One region of the Ascidiaceihabitans donghaensis genome, then DNA from elsewhere that is predicted to be linked to it. Evidence: riboswitches for the same ligand, from Rfam matches in the RefSeq annotation. Region 1 holds a riboswitch; each other region holds the start of a gene.
What was found. A riboswitch is a leader RNA that binds a small molecule or an ion and turns the genes downstream of it on or off. The one in region 1 is predicted to bind cobalamin.
Positions count from the first base shown of each region.

Region 1 (4,910 bases):
GAACTCCCGCAACCAATATTACTGATTTAGATCAGCACGTTACAAGCCGCCTTCGGGTGGCTCTTTTCGTTGGTGGTGGTGCCGGTTCTAAAGAGATGTGCAGATACGAGTCCTGTGGCAGGGAAAATTCAAGATTTCGTATTTTTCGCTATTGGCCATCAGTTACAGGCAAGCGATCACGCGCCCATTCGTTTTCGCAGCAACCAGACAAAGAACACGCCGCCGATTAAGCCGGTAACTATTCCGATTGGCATGTCATCTGGTGCCATAACTGTCCTTGCAATGATGTCAGCCCAAACAAGAAAAACAGCACCACAAAGTGCAGAGATAGGAAGGAGGCGTTGGTAATCACCACCCACCAGCATGCGGACGATGTGTGGAATCATCAGGCCGACGAAGCCTATTATGCCAGAGAACGCCACCATGACCCCTGTGATCAAAGCGCCAATGACAAAAATGGTCAGCCTGAAACGCGCAACCGGGATGCCAAGTGTCGTGGCGGTTTCATCCCCTATTGTCATCGCGTTCAGTGTACCTGATTTCAGCCATAGGTATGTTCCGCACAAAAGCAGGACGACGGCCGGATACATCAACTGATTCCATTGGGCCAGGCCAAGGCCGCCTAACATCCAAAACACCACGGTATGGGCAGCTTTCGGATCGCCAAGAAAGATCAATACGTTTGCGGCTGACATCACGATAAATGACACGGCCACGCCCGCCAGAACCAGCCGGTCGGCGCTGGTGGCGGATGCAAATTGTGAGACTGCAAGTACAATCAATGTCGCCGCCAAAGAGCCGAGGAATGCGAACAACGGGACAGTCAAAAGGCCAATGAACAGCCCGGTGTGTAGCAGGGCCAATATCGCCCCGAAAGCTCCGCCTGCCGAAATGCCAAGCAGGTGTGGATCTGCCAGCGGGTTCCGTGTCACGGCTTGAAGGCTTGCGCCGACCATTGCGAGACCCGCGCCCACCAAACAGGCAAGGATGGCCCTTGGTAGGCGGATTTTCCAAACGATAGCCTCCCGACCTTTGGACCAGTCTTGCGTGATTGTGTCCGGAGCAATCTTGTTGACCAGAATGCTCCAGACGGTTTCAAGCGGGACAGCCACGGCCCCGACGCTGACTGCAATCGACAACGACCCGAACAACGCCACAACACCCAAGAGGGCAATGATCCGAAGACCTCTGGCTTTTGGGGGATGTGTGTTGATTGCAGCTTGCGTCATGCGCAATCATTCAGCCCGAAACGCGGCAGCAAGAGTTTTGACGGCCTCGATGTTGCGTGGCCCGGGGGTCGCTTCCACATATTCCAGCACCACGAACCGCTTGTTCCTTACGGCGTCAATGTCGGCAAAAGCGGGGTTGGACATCATGAATTCAATCTTTTGATCGGCGGTGACTTCGCCGTAGTTTACGATCACGACGATTTCGGGATTGCGATCAACCACCGCCTCCCAACCGACGGTGGCCCAACTTTTGTCCAGATCATTCATGATGTTGGTGCCGCCTGCAGCTTCAATCAGCGCGTTGGGCATAGCGAATTGGCCTGCTGTAAACGGCACATCTTCGCCGCTGTCATAGACAAAAACCCGTGGGGCCGTTTCCAGCGCCGACTGTTCATCCAGAAATGCCGCCAATTCGGATTGATATCCTTCAATCAGGGTTTCGGCGCGGACTGATACGCCAAAGATCGCACCCAGATTGCGCAGGTCGTTGTACATGTCATCCATAGAAGCGGCATCTTTTGGGCCAACGTGGATGCAGCTTTCGGTCAATTCATAAACCGCGATGCCAAAGGGGGCTAGCGTCTGTGGTGTGACCTCGCCGCCGACACGCATGCCATAGTTCCAACCCGCAAAGAAAAAGTCGGCATCAGCGCCGATCAGGACTTCTTTTGCGGGGTATTTGGATGACAGTTCAGGAAGCGCTTCGACGCCCATTGTCATTTTGTCGTCCAGCGTCTTCCAGCCTGAAATGCCCGTGTAGCCGACCATATGGTCCTGCAGTTTAAGCGCCAGCATCATTTCTGTCAGGTTCACATCGTTGGATATTGCCGCCTTTGGTGGCGTTGCAAATGTGACAGTGCGGTCGCAGCTTTGCACCGTGGTTTGGGCCATGGCAGTGCTTGCCAGGGAAAGGGCCGTCAAAGCGGTAAAGGCGAGTTTCATGTTTGGGGGTCTTTCATTCGGGAAGGCTAAAGGAAAAGTGGGACGCGCCACTCAGGCTGAGATGTTCGCGCTGTGCGACGACCTGAAACGTGTCCGTCACAAGCTGATCAGAAAGTAAAGCCTGTGGGGGGCCGAAGCCTTGCGGGTATCCGTCTTTAAGGATCAACACATCATCACAGACGCGGGCGGCCATGTTGAGATCATGCAAAGATACGACAATGGTCAGACCCAGTTTTTGAATCAACGCAATGACTTCAAGCTGATGGCGCACATCGAGGTGGTTTGTAGGTTCATCAAGAATCAGAACCTGTGGTTCCTGTGCCAAGGCCCGCGCAACCATGACTCTTTGTCTTTCACCCCCCGATAAGGTGCTGAAATCACGATGGGCCAACTCAAGAAGGTTGAGTTGCTCAAGGACGCCATCCACGACGTTTTCATCTTTCTTGCCAGCTGCGGCAAACCCTGACCGGTATGGCGTTCTGCCCAAGCGGACGATCTCTCGTACCGTTAGGTCAAATGCGGACGCCTGTTCTTGCAGCACGGCGGCGATCCGTGTTGCCGCGTCACGCGCAGTCAGTGACCAAATGTCTTGGCCACCGACCAGCACCTGACCCGTTTGAGGTTTTTGAAAGCGATATAGCAAACGTAGCAGAGTAGATTTGCCAGCGCCGTTTGGACCGACAACGCCCAACACGCGCCCAGCAGAAATGGTGAAGGTCGTAGAATGCAGAACGGGTTGGGGTGATTTGGCGGGTGTCCAACTGACATCCCGCACCGCAAGATCTGCGGCCTTCATGATGCGCGAACATCATTGGCTTCGACCGCAATTATCGCGGCTGGCACACGTGCCAAAGTTGACGTGCGCAGTTTGCCAGGCCGATCCAGAGACGAACACCATCCATCATGTAGATGGGCATATTGGGTGGCAAAACTGACAAGATCATCCACATCCACGGCAGGATCAATGTCGCCAAACAGATAGGTCGCTTTGCGACTGCCGTGATAGGCAACCGTACAGGGCCTGTCACAGCCAGCCATGCAGGCAACGCCCGAAATTTCAAAATCGTCCGTGATTGTGTCCCCTGCGTTTTGGATCGCTGTTCGAATCTTTTCGATCAGTTCATAGCCGGGCCGACATTCAGTGCCTTTGTGTCGGCACGATGTGCAAATCGTTATTTTATGGGTGTGCTCTTTGTTCATATCGCCCTCCGCGATGACGCGGGGTGCAGGGCAGATACATAGTCAGGTCAGGGAAATCCCGTGCCGCCATCATAACCTCCGAACCAGACTCCCCGTCTGGGTTGAGTTGCATTAACGGCACCAAAGCGCCGCTTGATGGCAGGTCTCCTGACTTGCGGATCAGCGTTTCCCCGAACCTTCCCAAACCCTACAGGCCCAGTGGTTTTTATCGAGGTCACTCACCGCTCACAGTTGCGGGGGCAGTTACGGATTTGGCGCTGTTTAGCTTGGCCTCACCGTATTCCCTTTTCATTTCAGGCGCGTGTAAGACGACTGGAAACCATCTTCTTCATCCTTGCGATAGTCACGTTCCAAGGTCAATCCAAATGAAGGCACATTGCTTTCATAAAGCGACATCAAGACGTGAACGGGGCGCGTGGATTGCCACTGATATGGATCAGGTCAGGGTTTTCAGGGTCTCTAACACAGTTTTCGCATCGGTCTCGGGATTGACGATACAAAGCCTGAAAACCATCTCGCCGCGCCATTTTGTCGGCAAACACAGCAGGGCACCGGAACGGCGGTGCTCTTCGGCCCATCGGACCATGGCGTCCTCGGACATGTGTGACGGACGGAACAGAACCACGGACAATTGCGGTCCAAGCAGCAGATCCAGCCCTTCTATGCGTTCGATACCCTGCGCAATGTCGCGTGCAATCGATATCGTTGTCGCGATCGCATCGCCGTAAGCTTGGGTGCCATGCGTGGCCAAAGAATACCAGAACGGCAGCCCACGGGCGCGACGCGTCAAGTGCAGCGCATAGTCGGAAGGGTTCCAGTGCGTTTTGTCCACAGTATCAAGATAGACCGCGCTTTGGCCGTGGGCGTTGGCGGCATCCGCGGCGTTGCGGTAGATCAATGCACAGCTGTCGTAGGGTGCAAACAGCCATTTGTGCGGATCAACGATCAGGCTGTGCGCCCGGTCAATTCCGTCGAATATCGGTCGCGTTTCAGGATCTGCAATGGCTGCAAGGCCGTAAGCCCCGTCAAGATGCAACCAAAGGTCACGTGCCTCGGCAAGGTCAGCCAACCCCTGAATGTCATCAACCGCGCCGCTGTTGGTTGCGCCTGCGTTGGCGACGATTGCAAAGACATTTGGTTGCCATGCATCGCGCGCAGCCTGCGCATTCATCCGTCCTGTGGCGTCCGCTGCGACCGGAATCACATCGACGTCCATCACACTGGCCGCCGCCTCAATAGAACTATGCGCCTCAGCCGAACACAGAATGGCCCAACGGTCAGGGCGGGCGCAGCGTCTGGATTTCCAATCGCGGGCCGCGTGCAAAGCGCACAGGTTTCCAAGCGTTCCGCCCGCTACAAAAACACCACCGGCTTGCGCGTCCCAGCCGGCCAATTCTGCCAGCCAGTCCAGCGCTTGGTTTTCGGCGTGAATGGCCCCCGCACCACCATCCCAATTGCCTGCAAAAATACCTGCCGCCCCAAGAGCTGCATCAAAACTAAGCGACGCTTGGCTGGGGGCCGAGGCCACAAAGCTTAGCG
Region 1 is NZ_OMOR01000001.1:329,403-334,312, forward strand. It holds gene ASD8599_RS01695 (FecCD family ABC transporter permease) at 177-1,229, opposite strand; gene ASD8599_RS01700 (ABC transporter substrate-binding protein) at 1,236-2,171, opposite strand; gene ASD8599_RS01705 (ABC transporter ATP-binding protein) at 2,185-2,967, opposite strand; gene ASD8599_RS01710 (DUF1636 family protein) at 2,964-3,371, opposite strand; cobalamin riboswitch at 3,492-3,710, opposite strand; gene ASD8599_RS01715 (pyridoxal phosphate-dependent decarboxylase family protein) at 3,808-4,910, opposite strand, start outside.

Region 2 (4,910 bases), 3.0 Mb from region 1:
GACACAGCGACGCTGGACCTCGAAACGTTGCAAAAAGAGGCGCAGCAATGGGTTCATATCATCGTAGCGGAACAGGGCGACACGCTGGTGGGATACGCCACCATGCTACCCTTGGCGCAGTTACAATTCGGCGCGCGTGGCTATGACATTCACCACATGTTTGTGCGTGAAGGTTTGCGTGGCATGGGGGTTGGCAAAGCGCTTATTGCGCGGTGTGTTGAACACGCCCAAGCCCAAGGCTGCAAATATGTTATGGTGGGCACGACGCCAGACAATGTCGCGGCCCAAGCGGCCTATTCCGCTTGCGGATTTGAGCGGCGCGATGGCGCCGCGCCGCGTTTTCTGTACCGCATCTAGCGCCTAGTTCTTAACAGGCACAGACACGCGCAGGGGAGCGCCGTCTACCGCAAGTTCCTGATGAGAGTTGGCATTCAGGGTAACGTCCAACGTGACGTCGCCTTCTGGCAAATGATCCAGATGGAACCATGGGCCATAAAGGCGCGCCAGCTTTTCACCATTGGCATAGACATGGGCGTGACCCTCGCCGGGCACGTGGTCAAGGCTGGCATTTTGTGGCGAAAAGGCAAAGTTGGTGACGGTCAGCTTCAGGTTCCAACCCGCCACGGGGTCTTTGAACACCTCAGCGGCCAACGTCGGCGCGTCTTGCGCCGGGATTGCCAAAGGGGCCATCGCGGCATGATCGTGGTTGCCGCCATGACCAGTTGCATGGTCATGACCGTCCAGGGTGATGCCCTGCGACGCGGCCATCAAAAACCCGAATCCCGTGCCAAACACCAAACCGATCACCAGCATCATTATGCGACGATCCATAGGTCACTCAGCCTCCGCTTCGGAAGACCAGAAATAGGCGCAAAGTGCCCCTAGAATGACCCAAGCAGCCAGTCCAACACCCAATGCACGGGCGGCAAACAATGCGCCCAATTCGGTGGGGACCGGTCCTGCAAATGTGTCCGGTTCCGGTGCGCCAATCAGATGCGGAGCAGCCAAAAGAACGACCGCGGCGGCGATGCCCATGGCGTTGCGGTGAAACGCCAACAGCCACATGGCTGCGACGGCTGCAGCGACCGTCGGGAAAAACCACATTTGACGTGCCGCAACATCTGCAGCGGCCACGCCGGGAACTTCAGGGGCCAAGGAAAAGCCCGGTGCCAGATGTGCTGCCACAAACCCTGCCACGCCCCAGATCATACCGTTTGTCGGAGTGATCACAGCGCCACGTTCTTGTGCGATGCTCATCAATGCAACGAGACCCAAGGCGTAACCGCAATAGACCAGCATCGTGAACATAACACTGAGCAGGTCACGCATAGGGTCAAATCCGGGCAGGTCCTGAATGGCAGACACCGGGGCGGCACCGAAGTGAACCAGATCGCCGCCCTCATACAGTTCTGCATGCAGCAAAACGGGTTGAACAAAAATATATTGCATCAAAGCGATAAGAAGTCCGGCAGCGGCACCTGCAAACAGGGCGCTGGTCAGGATACGTGTGAACATATCGGATAGTCCATTGATTTAGATAACAAGAAAATCGCCTTCGCCCGAAGCGGCGAAAGCGTTTAGCACATCAACTGTTAAGCATCTGCCTTAGTGGCAGGGGAAGCCTGTCGCGTGGCGCACGTCATGGGCGGCGTCATGCAAAGCGGCGGCTTGAACGTGACCGGCCAGAACCAGAATGCCTGCACCCAGAACCAGCGCAAAAAGCGCAGGGATCACGGCAGAGCGGGATTGTGTGGCGGAAACAAGTGTTGCTGTTGTTGTCATCTTCGTCTTCTCCTTGCTGTCACACCCGACAGCGTTTGTTTCATTTGTGCCCGGCAGGTCTCCTGGCTCACGTGTCGTTGCGGATCCCGACCTTCCCCAAGCCATCTCGGCCCGAGTGGTATCGTTGAGATCCGCTCTGCGCTTACAGTCGCGGGGGCGGCTTGAGCTTTGGATTTGCATCCTTACCCAATTCCCTCTTCGTTTGGACGTGCAGCGATAGACTGCACGCACAAAAACCAAGCCCTTTAGCTGTAACGCTTGGGGCCACGCTGGCGCAAGTGACATCTGCGACGGCGTGACGTCGTTCAGCGGCGTTTGCGCAACAAATATGCGTCCATACACCACCCATGTGCCGCACGGGCTGCTGCACGGGTGGCAAGAATGTCGGCGCAAACCTCCTGCAAGGGGCCTGACCGGATCACCTGATTCTCCATGCCCAGATAGGCACCCCACCAGATGTCGAAATCCTCCAAAGGCAGGGTTTGAAACGCGCAATGCCCGTCCAGCATGAAAATCGCGCTGTCAGCGCCTTTTGGCCAGCCATGATCGCGTAACTGACGGCCTGTGGTGACAACAAAAGGGGCACCGATGTCATTGACAGGAATGGCATGGGCCGCGGTTAGGGCTTGCAGCGTTGTGATGCCTGCCACGACCTTGATGTCGGGCATCGGGTCAAGGCGCGTGGCGATGCGCAGGGTGCTGTCGTAGAGCGATGGGTCACCCCACACCAGCAAGGCGACGCAGGGCGCATCTTGTGCGGCTGCTTTCCACCCCTGTGCAATAGCGTCGTGCCACAAATCCACCGCTTCCAAGTAATCGCCGTTCGCGCGGCGGGCGGGAATGTCGAATTCGATGATTTTCGGTGCTGAATCCGGTGCGACCTTGGCGATGATCTGATGGCGCAAATCGGCCAAGTCGGATTTCTTGTCACCTTTGCGCGGTATCAGGATGGTGTCAGCGGCGGCGATGGCTTTTGCGGCCTCGAACGTCACATGGTCGGGGTTGCCCGTGCCGATGCCGATCAGGGTCAATTCACGCATCGTAATCTTCCGCCAATGGTCCATAGAGGATCAAGGCAGGTGAGGTCGCCAATTCACCTTTCAACGTCTCGACCAAAGCGGAGATTGTTGTGCGGGTCAGCGTCTGGTCGGGGGTCGAGACCCCTTCGGCAAACAGAACATCGGTGTCGCCGGGCAGGCCGTGTTCGACAAGCATTGCGGCCAAGCGTCCAAAAGTGCGCTTGCCCATGAAGACGACTGTGGTCGCTTCGGGGTCGGCCAATGCGGCCAAGTTCATGTCTTCCGGCAATTGTCCGGCTACATCATGGCCCGTGATAAATTGCACGCGCCGCGCGGTCAGGCGACGGGTCAGCGGAATACCGGCTGCAGCCGCCGCGGCACAGGCTGATGGCACCCCGGGGATGATCTCGTATGGGATGCCAGCGGCGCGACAAGCGACCAATTCTTCTTCGAGCCGTCCGAAAATACCACCATCACCAGACTTTAAACGCACAACGTGTGCCCCGTCTTGGGCGTAATCCACCAGCAACTGGCTAACGTGGTCCTGTTTCGGGCTAGGGCGACCAGCGCGTTTGCCGACACCCACCAAATCCGCGCCGGCCCCTGCATGGGACAGGATCGGACCGGATGACAGATCGTCAAACAAGACTGCATCCGCGCGCTTCAAACGATCGACAGCCTTTAAGGTCAGCAATTCAGGATCACCGGGACCGGAGCCAACAAAAGACACAAAACCCGTCATGCTTTGGCTTCCGCGATCAGGTGAAAGAACGTGCCTGTGACATTGCCTTTCACGCTGCCTGTTTCGGGAACCGGAGTGCCCTCAGCGTCCAGAACCTTTGCCAAAGGGGCGTCCGGTTCTTCCAGAATTGTAGAATAATGGAATTCGTGCCCGCGCAGCACATCGCCTGCGGAAAAGCCAGGCATTGGCGCACCAAGGTGCGCCTTACGGTACCCAAGGTGGAACTTTCGTTTCTCGTAGCTTGTCACCAAACCCAATAGGCCAAGCATCTGATGTTTATGACCTTCTTTGTCGATCAAGACCTCGCCCAGTGCCATATACCCACCGCATTCACCATGAACGGGGCGGGTTTCGGCGTGCTGAAGCATCGCCTTACGAAACTTGGTGGCCGCAGCCAATTTCCCCGCGTGCAACTCAGGATAGCCCCCCGGCAACCACACCAGATCAGCGTCCGGTGCAGGTGCTTCGTCCTGCAACGGCGAGAAGGGTAAAATCTCGGCCCCTGCGGCCCGCCAGCCTGCCAAAAGATGTGGATATGTGAAGGAAAACGCTGCGTCTTGCGCCAAGGCAATGCGTTGTGCAGGCGGCGCAGGCAAGGCCCCCGCGACTGGGGCCGGACCGCTGGTTGCGGCCGCTTTGATTGCCTCCAGATCGACGTTTTCGCGCAAGAACGCCGCATAGCCTGTAATCGCGGCTTCCAGATCGGGATGTTCAACCGCCTGGATCAGCCCAAGATGGCGTTCAGGCAGCGCCAGATCACCACGGCGCGGCAATGACCCCAGCACTTTGATGCCATGCGCTTCCATGCCCAATCGGGTCAGTCGTTCATGGCGGGGGGACGCGACGCGGTTCAAAATGACGCCTGCAAAGTTCAAGTCCTTGCGGTATTCCCGAAAGCCCAAAGCGGTTGCCGCCGCTGATTGCGCCTGGCCTGAAACATCCACAACCAACACCACGCCCCAGCCCATTTTCGCGGCGGTTTCGGCACTGGTGCCATGACCCGTTGCCCCCGGAAATGCGACCCCGTCATACAAGCCCATGGACCCTTCCGAAATCACAATGTCAGCGCCTTCGGATTGCGCCGAAATCGCACCCAGTAGACCTTCGTCCATGGCCCATGTGTCAAAGTTGAATGATGCCCGCCCTGCTGCGGCACGGTGGAACGCGGGATCAATGTAATCGGGACCGGATTTGAACGGCTGAACCTTCAAACCGTCCTCGGACAGCGCCCGCAAAAGCCCCAACATCACCGTCGTTTTGCCTGTGCCGGAAGACGGCGCAGAGATCATCAAGCCTTTAGGGTTGTTCATCTTTTTCACTCCATGAGGCCCAAGGGCTGTCAGCGGTTTGCGGGCGGTAGCGGCGGT
Region 2 is NZ_OMOR01000001.1:3,352,272-3,357,181, reverse strand. It holds gene ASD8599_RS16725 (GNAT family N-acetyltransferase) at 1-357, shown strand, start outside; gene ASD8599_RS16720 (hypothetical protein) at 361-831, opposite strand; gene ASD8599_RS16715 (CbtA family protein) at 835-1,515, opposite strand; gene ASD8599_RS16710 (CbtB domain-containing protein) at 1,606-1,782, opposite strand; cobalamin riboswitch at 1,818-2,038, opposite strand; gene cobF (precorrin-6A synthase (deacetylating)) at 2,088-2,822, opposite strand; gene cobA (uroporphyrinogen-III C-methyltransferase) at 2,815-3,543, opposite strand; gene ASD8599_RS16695 (cobyrinic acid a,c-diamide synthase CobB) at 3,540-4,853, opposite strand; gene cobM (precorrin-4 C(11)-methyltransferase) at 4,840-4,910, opposite strand, start outside.
Region 2: linked by a shared signal. The riboswitch ahead of ASD8599_RS16710 (CbtB domain-containing protein) and the one ahead of ASD8599_RS01710 (DUF1636 family protein) in region 1 are both predicted to bind cobalamin.

Region 3 (4,910 bases), 3.0 Mb from region 1:
CGTCCAAAAGCCCCAATCCGGTGCTTTCGCCAGCAGTTCCTTCAATACCGTCAGGGTCGCGAATTACAGTGCCAAGCATCTGATACCCGCCGCAAATCCCCAACACATGCCCACCACGGCGATAATGGGCCATCAGATCCACATCCCACCCTTGATCGCGCAAAAAGGCCAGATCGCCACGCGTGGATTTGGACCCCGGCACAATAACTAAATCAGCATCCGCTGGAATGACCTCGCCCGCTTTCAGCATCACCATCGACACCCCCGGCTCCTGCGCAAGCGGGTCCATGTCGTCAAAATTGGCGATGCGCGACAAGGTCAGGCAAACAATTTTCAACCCGCCATTTTGTGGGCCGGAACGAATGTCCAAAGCATCCTCCGCTGGCAAACGCCATGCATCCCTGAACCATGGGCACACACCGAAACCAACCCAGCCGGTGTGGTCCACAATCATTTGATACCCATCGTCGAACAAGCTCGGATCGCCGCGAAACTTGTTGATCATAAAGCCGGAAACCAGCGCATTGTCAGCCTCGGACATGACTGATTGCGTGCCGACCACTTGTGCGATCACGCCACCCCGATCAATGTCTCCACACAAGATCACAGGCACGTTCGCCGCCTCTGCAAACCCCATGTTCGCAATATCACCGTGACGCAAATTTACCTCTGCCGGGCTTCCTGCCCCCTCTACAATCACCAAATCGTACTGCGCCTTAAGCCGGTCAAAGCTTTCCAGAACCGACGCCATCAATGTCGGTTTTAACGTCGCATATTCCCGCGCCTTCACCGTCGCGATACGCCTGCCCTGCACAACCACTTGACTGCCCACATCCGTCTCAGGCTTCAACAAAACTGGGTTCATATCCGTGTGCGGAGTAAGGCCCGACGCCAAGGCCTGTAACGCCTGCGCCCGCCCGATCTCGCCGCCGTCCGAGGTCACCGCCGCGTTGTTCGACATGTTCTGTGGTTTGAAAGGTGCAACCGACAGCCCACGTTGCTGGGCTGCGCGGCACAGCCCTGCCACTAACATGGATTTGCCGACATTTGAGCCCGTGCCCTGGATCATGATAGCTGTCATTCTCAAAGCCACTCTTGTGTGTCGGGCAATGTCAGGATGCCTCCGGCGGAGGTATTTTTGCCAAGATGAAACACGCAAAGCAAAAACGCGCCCCCGATCATGAAGACGAGAGCGCGCAGGTTTTCACCTTGGACGGCCATCGGGACCTCTCCCTGTACCGCGTCGTCAACTTGCTCAAATATGGTTAAGAATCTCTTATCATTCATCTTGGCGAAAATACCTCGGGGGAGGCCGCGTAAGCGGCCCGGGGGCGGAGCCCCATATTGAAAAAACCGACCTTTGGTCGGGGGCAGCGCCCCCTTTTTTTAACCGTCCGACCTTCTGTCAGGGGCAGCATCCCAAACATTGCTCAAAACTCAACACCCTTCTGTGCCTTGATCCCGTCACGGAACGGATGTTTCACATTCCCCATCTCGGTCACCAAGTCAGCCGCCTCAATCAGCTCTTCTTTCGCATTGCGACCGGTCAACACCACATGGGTCATGAAGGGTTTGTGTTCCTGCAAGAACCCGACCACCTCGTCGATGTCCAGATAGTCGTTGCGCAGGGCGATGTTGATCTCGTCCAGCAGCACGAATTGGATGGTTGGATCAAGGATCACCTCTTTGGCTTGCTCCCAGCCGGCCTGTGCCGCTTTGATATCGCGCTCGCGGTCCTGAGTTTCCCATGTAAACCCCTCACCTGAAACAATAAACTTGCACTCATCCGCGAAGCGTTCCGTCAGGAATTGCCGTTCCCCCGTCATCCAGTTGCCTTTGATAAACTGCACCACAGCGCACGGCATTTCGTGGGCAATACAGCGCATGATCATCCCAAAGCCGCTGGAAGACTTCCCTTTCCCCGGCCCCGTATGCACCACGATCAAACCCTTTTCCTCGGTCTTGGTTTCCATCATCCGATCGCGCGCTGCTTTGATCTTTTTCATCTTCTCGGTGTGGCGGGTGTTTTCGTCGGTCATGGAAGACTCCTGTTGTGCTTGACAATAAGGGCACGCAGGCGCAAAGCCTAACCCGTTGGTTCCTGTTCTAGGACAGGTGAAAAGGGAATGCGATACGCGAAGTTTCGCAAAGCGCAGCCGCCCCCGCGACCGTGACCGGAGAGGTCGCCCCACACCACTGGCATTTGCTGGGAAGGTAGGGCGCACCGAGCGCAGAATGCGCAGATCCGCAAGCCGGGAGACCTGCCAGCAGAACTGAAACGCGAACCGGACGGGGTGTTCCGGGCATGCGAGCCTCTTTCGAGGTTTCGGATGACCCTGCTCTTTCCAGCCAGAACACAAAGGCTATGGAATGACTGAAACGACTTTAGAACCAGTGGAACTGTTGGTCTGTACGACCTGCAAAATGGGCCGCGCCATCGAAGACGATGCGCTGCGCCCCGGCAACTTGTTATATGAGGCCATGTTGAAAGAAGACCTGCCCGCGCATGTCACCGTGCGCCCCACGCAGTGCTTCACCAACTGCCAAGGTGGGTGCAACATCATGATGCGCGGCGGCAACCGCTACGCCTATGTTTATGGCAATCTTGACCCCGAAACCCAGGTCGAAATCATCACAGATGGCGTGACCCGCTACTACAATGCCGCTGACGGGTTTGTGCCATGGCGCGAACGCCCCGAACATTTCCGCAAGAACTGCGTTGCCCGAATCCCACCCCTGAACCTGCCAGAGGACGCCGCCCAATGAGCGATCTTTCAAAACTTCCCGTCACCGTCATCACCGGCTTTCTCGGCGCTGGCAAAACCACACTGATCCGCCACCTGATGCAGAACCCGCAAGGCAAGCGTCTGGCCGTGGTCGTGAACGAATTTGGCGATGTGGGTGTCGATGGCGACATCCTGAAATCCTGCGCGATCCCCGATTGCCCCGCCGAAAACATCATGGAGCTGTCAAACGGCTGCATTTGCTGCACAGTCGCCGATGATTTCATCCCTACGATCGAGGCCCTGATGGCGCTTGAGCCCCGCCCCGATCACATCCTGATCGAAACCTCTGGTCTGGCGCTGCCCAAGCCGCTGCTGAAGGCCTTTGACTGGCCCGATATCCGTTCCAAAATCACCGTGGACGGCGTGATTGCACTGGCCGACGCAGAGGCCGTGGCCGATGGCCGCTTTGCCCCCGATGTGCATGCCGTGGACGCCCAGCGCGCAGCGGATGATTCACTGGACCATGAAACACCCCTGTCCGAAGTGTTCGAGGATCAGATTTCCTGTGCCGACATCATCCTTCTGACCAAAACCGATCTGGCAGGCCCCGACGGCATCGCAAAAGCCCGCGCCGTGATTGAGGCCGAGGCGCCCCGTCCCCTGCCCATAGTGGAAATTGCCGAAGGCGTCGTGGACCCCCGCGTCATTCTTGGCCTTGGGGCCGCTGCTGAAGACGACATGGACGCCCGCCCCTCACATCACGACGGGCACGATGACCATGAACATGACGACTTTGAATCCATCGTTGTCGACATCCCCGAAATCAGCGATCCCGCCGATTTGGTGAACCGAATCGAGGCCATGGCCAATGACCAAAACATCTTGCGTGTCAAAGGTTATGCGGCCGTCACAGGCAAACCCATGCGACTGCTCGTTCAAGCCGTGGGCGCACGTGTGCGTCAGCAATACGACCAACCCTGGGGCGCATCAGAGCGTCGTGGCCGTTTGGTTGTCATCGCCGAACATGACGATGTGAACCCCGACGCCATTCGCGCGGCTTTGATCGGGTAGAATGCTGTGCACGTCGTCTTTCGCGAAAGCCACGGATTAGAAGAATCTGAAACCCCCATGTACCTCGGGCAAAGCCCGGCGGACCTTGTGGTGTTGTCGTTTTCCGATTCTGACCTTGGGGCCTTCGCGGCAGGCTTTGCCCGTGCCAAAGGCAAGCTGCCCACAACGCGGCTTGCCAACCTAACGGCGCTGAAACATCCTTTGTCTGTGGACACTTACGTCGAACAAACGCTGGACGGGGCCAAGGGCATCTTGATTCGGCTGATCGGCGGCTACGCCTATTGGTCCTACGGTTTGCAACAAGTCGAGGCGCTGTGTCGCGCCAAAGGCATCGCGCTGGCCGTGTTGCCCGCAGACGGTCGCGAGGACACGCGGCTTGATGATGTGTCTACCTTGCCCAAGTCCACTCTGCGCCGCTTATCCCATCTATGTGACCAAGGAGGCGAAGTCGCGGCGCAAGCTGCATTGGCCCAACTGGCCCTCGCCGCCGGGCTTTATGCTGGTCCCGTCCGCGGGTCCAAAGTGGTACCAAGCGTCGGCGCATGGACTCCCGAACATGGCGTGACGTGCCCCGTTGCCTGCTTGCCGCTTGGCGACAAGCAGCGCATCCTGATCAGCTTTTACCGCGCTTATCTCACCTCTGCGGACATGGCCCCAATTGAAGCACTTTTTGAAAGCTTCCGCGCCAGTGGCTGTGACGTTGTGGCGATCTTTGCGCCCTCTTTGAAGGCCCCTGATGCAGCAGGTTGGTTACGCCGTCAGGTGGTCGCGCTGCAGCCCGACGCCATCGTCAACGCCACTTCCTTTTCCGGCAAAGGGGCCGATGGCACATCGCCCTTGGACGCAGGCAACGTGCCTGTGTTTCAGGTCGCCCTTGGCACATCGCGCCAAAAGGCATGGGCAGACGCCGAACGCGGATTGTCCCCCACGGACCTTGCCATGCATGTGGTGCTGCCCGAAGTGGACGGGCGCATCTTTGCAGGGGTGGCAAGCTTTAAGGAGCCCGGCAAGAAAGACCCGCAGCTGGAATACTCCCGCTTCACCCACCGCCCCTTGGCGGCGCGGATCACGGCGATCACCGATCAGGTCATGGGATGGGTTGCCCTGCAAAAA
Region 3 is NZ_OMOR01000001.1:3,338,952-3,343,861, forward strand. It holds gene ASD8599_RS16630 (cobyric acid synthase) at 1-1,081, opposite strand, end outside; gene ASD8599_RS20325 (hypothetical protein) at 1,084-1,221, opposite strand; gene cobO (cob(I)yrinic acid a,c-diamide adenosyltransferase) at 1,431-2,039, opposite strand; cobalamin riboswitch at 2,079-2,283, shown strand; gene ASD8599_RS16640 (DUF1636 family protein) at 2,371-2,766, shown strand; gene cobW (cobalamin biosynthesis protein CobW) at 2,763-3,797, shown strand; gene cobN (cobaltochelatase subunit CobN) at 3,804-4,910, shown strand, end outside.
Region 3: linked by a shared signal. The riboswitch ahead of ASD8599_RS16640 (DUF1636 family protein) and the one ahead of ASD8599_RS01710 (DUF1636 family protein) in region 1 are both predicted to bind cobalamin.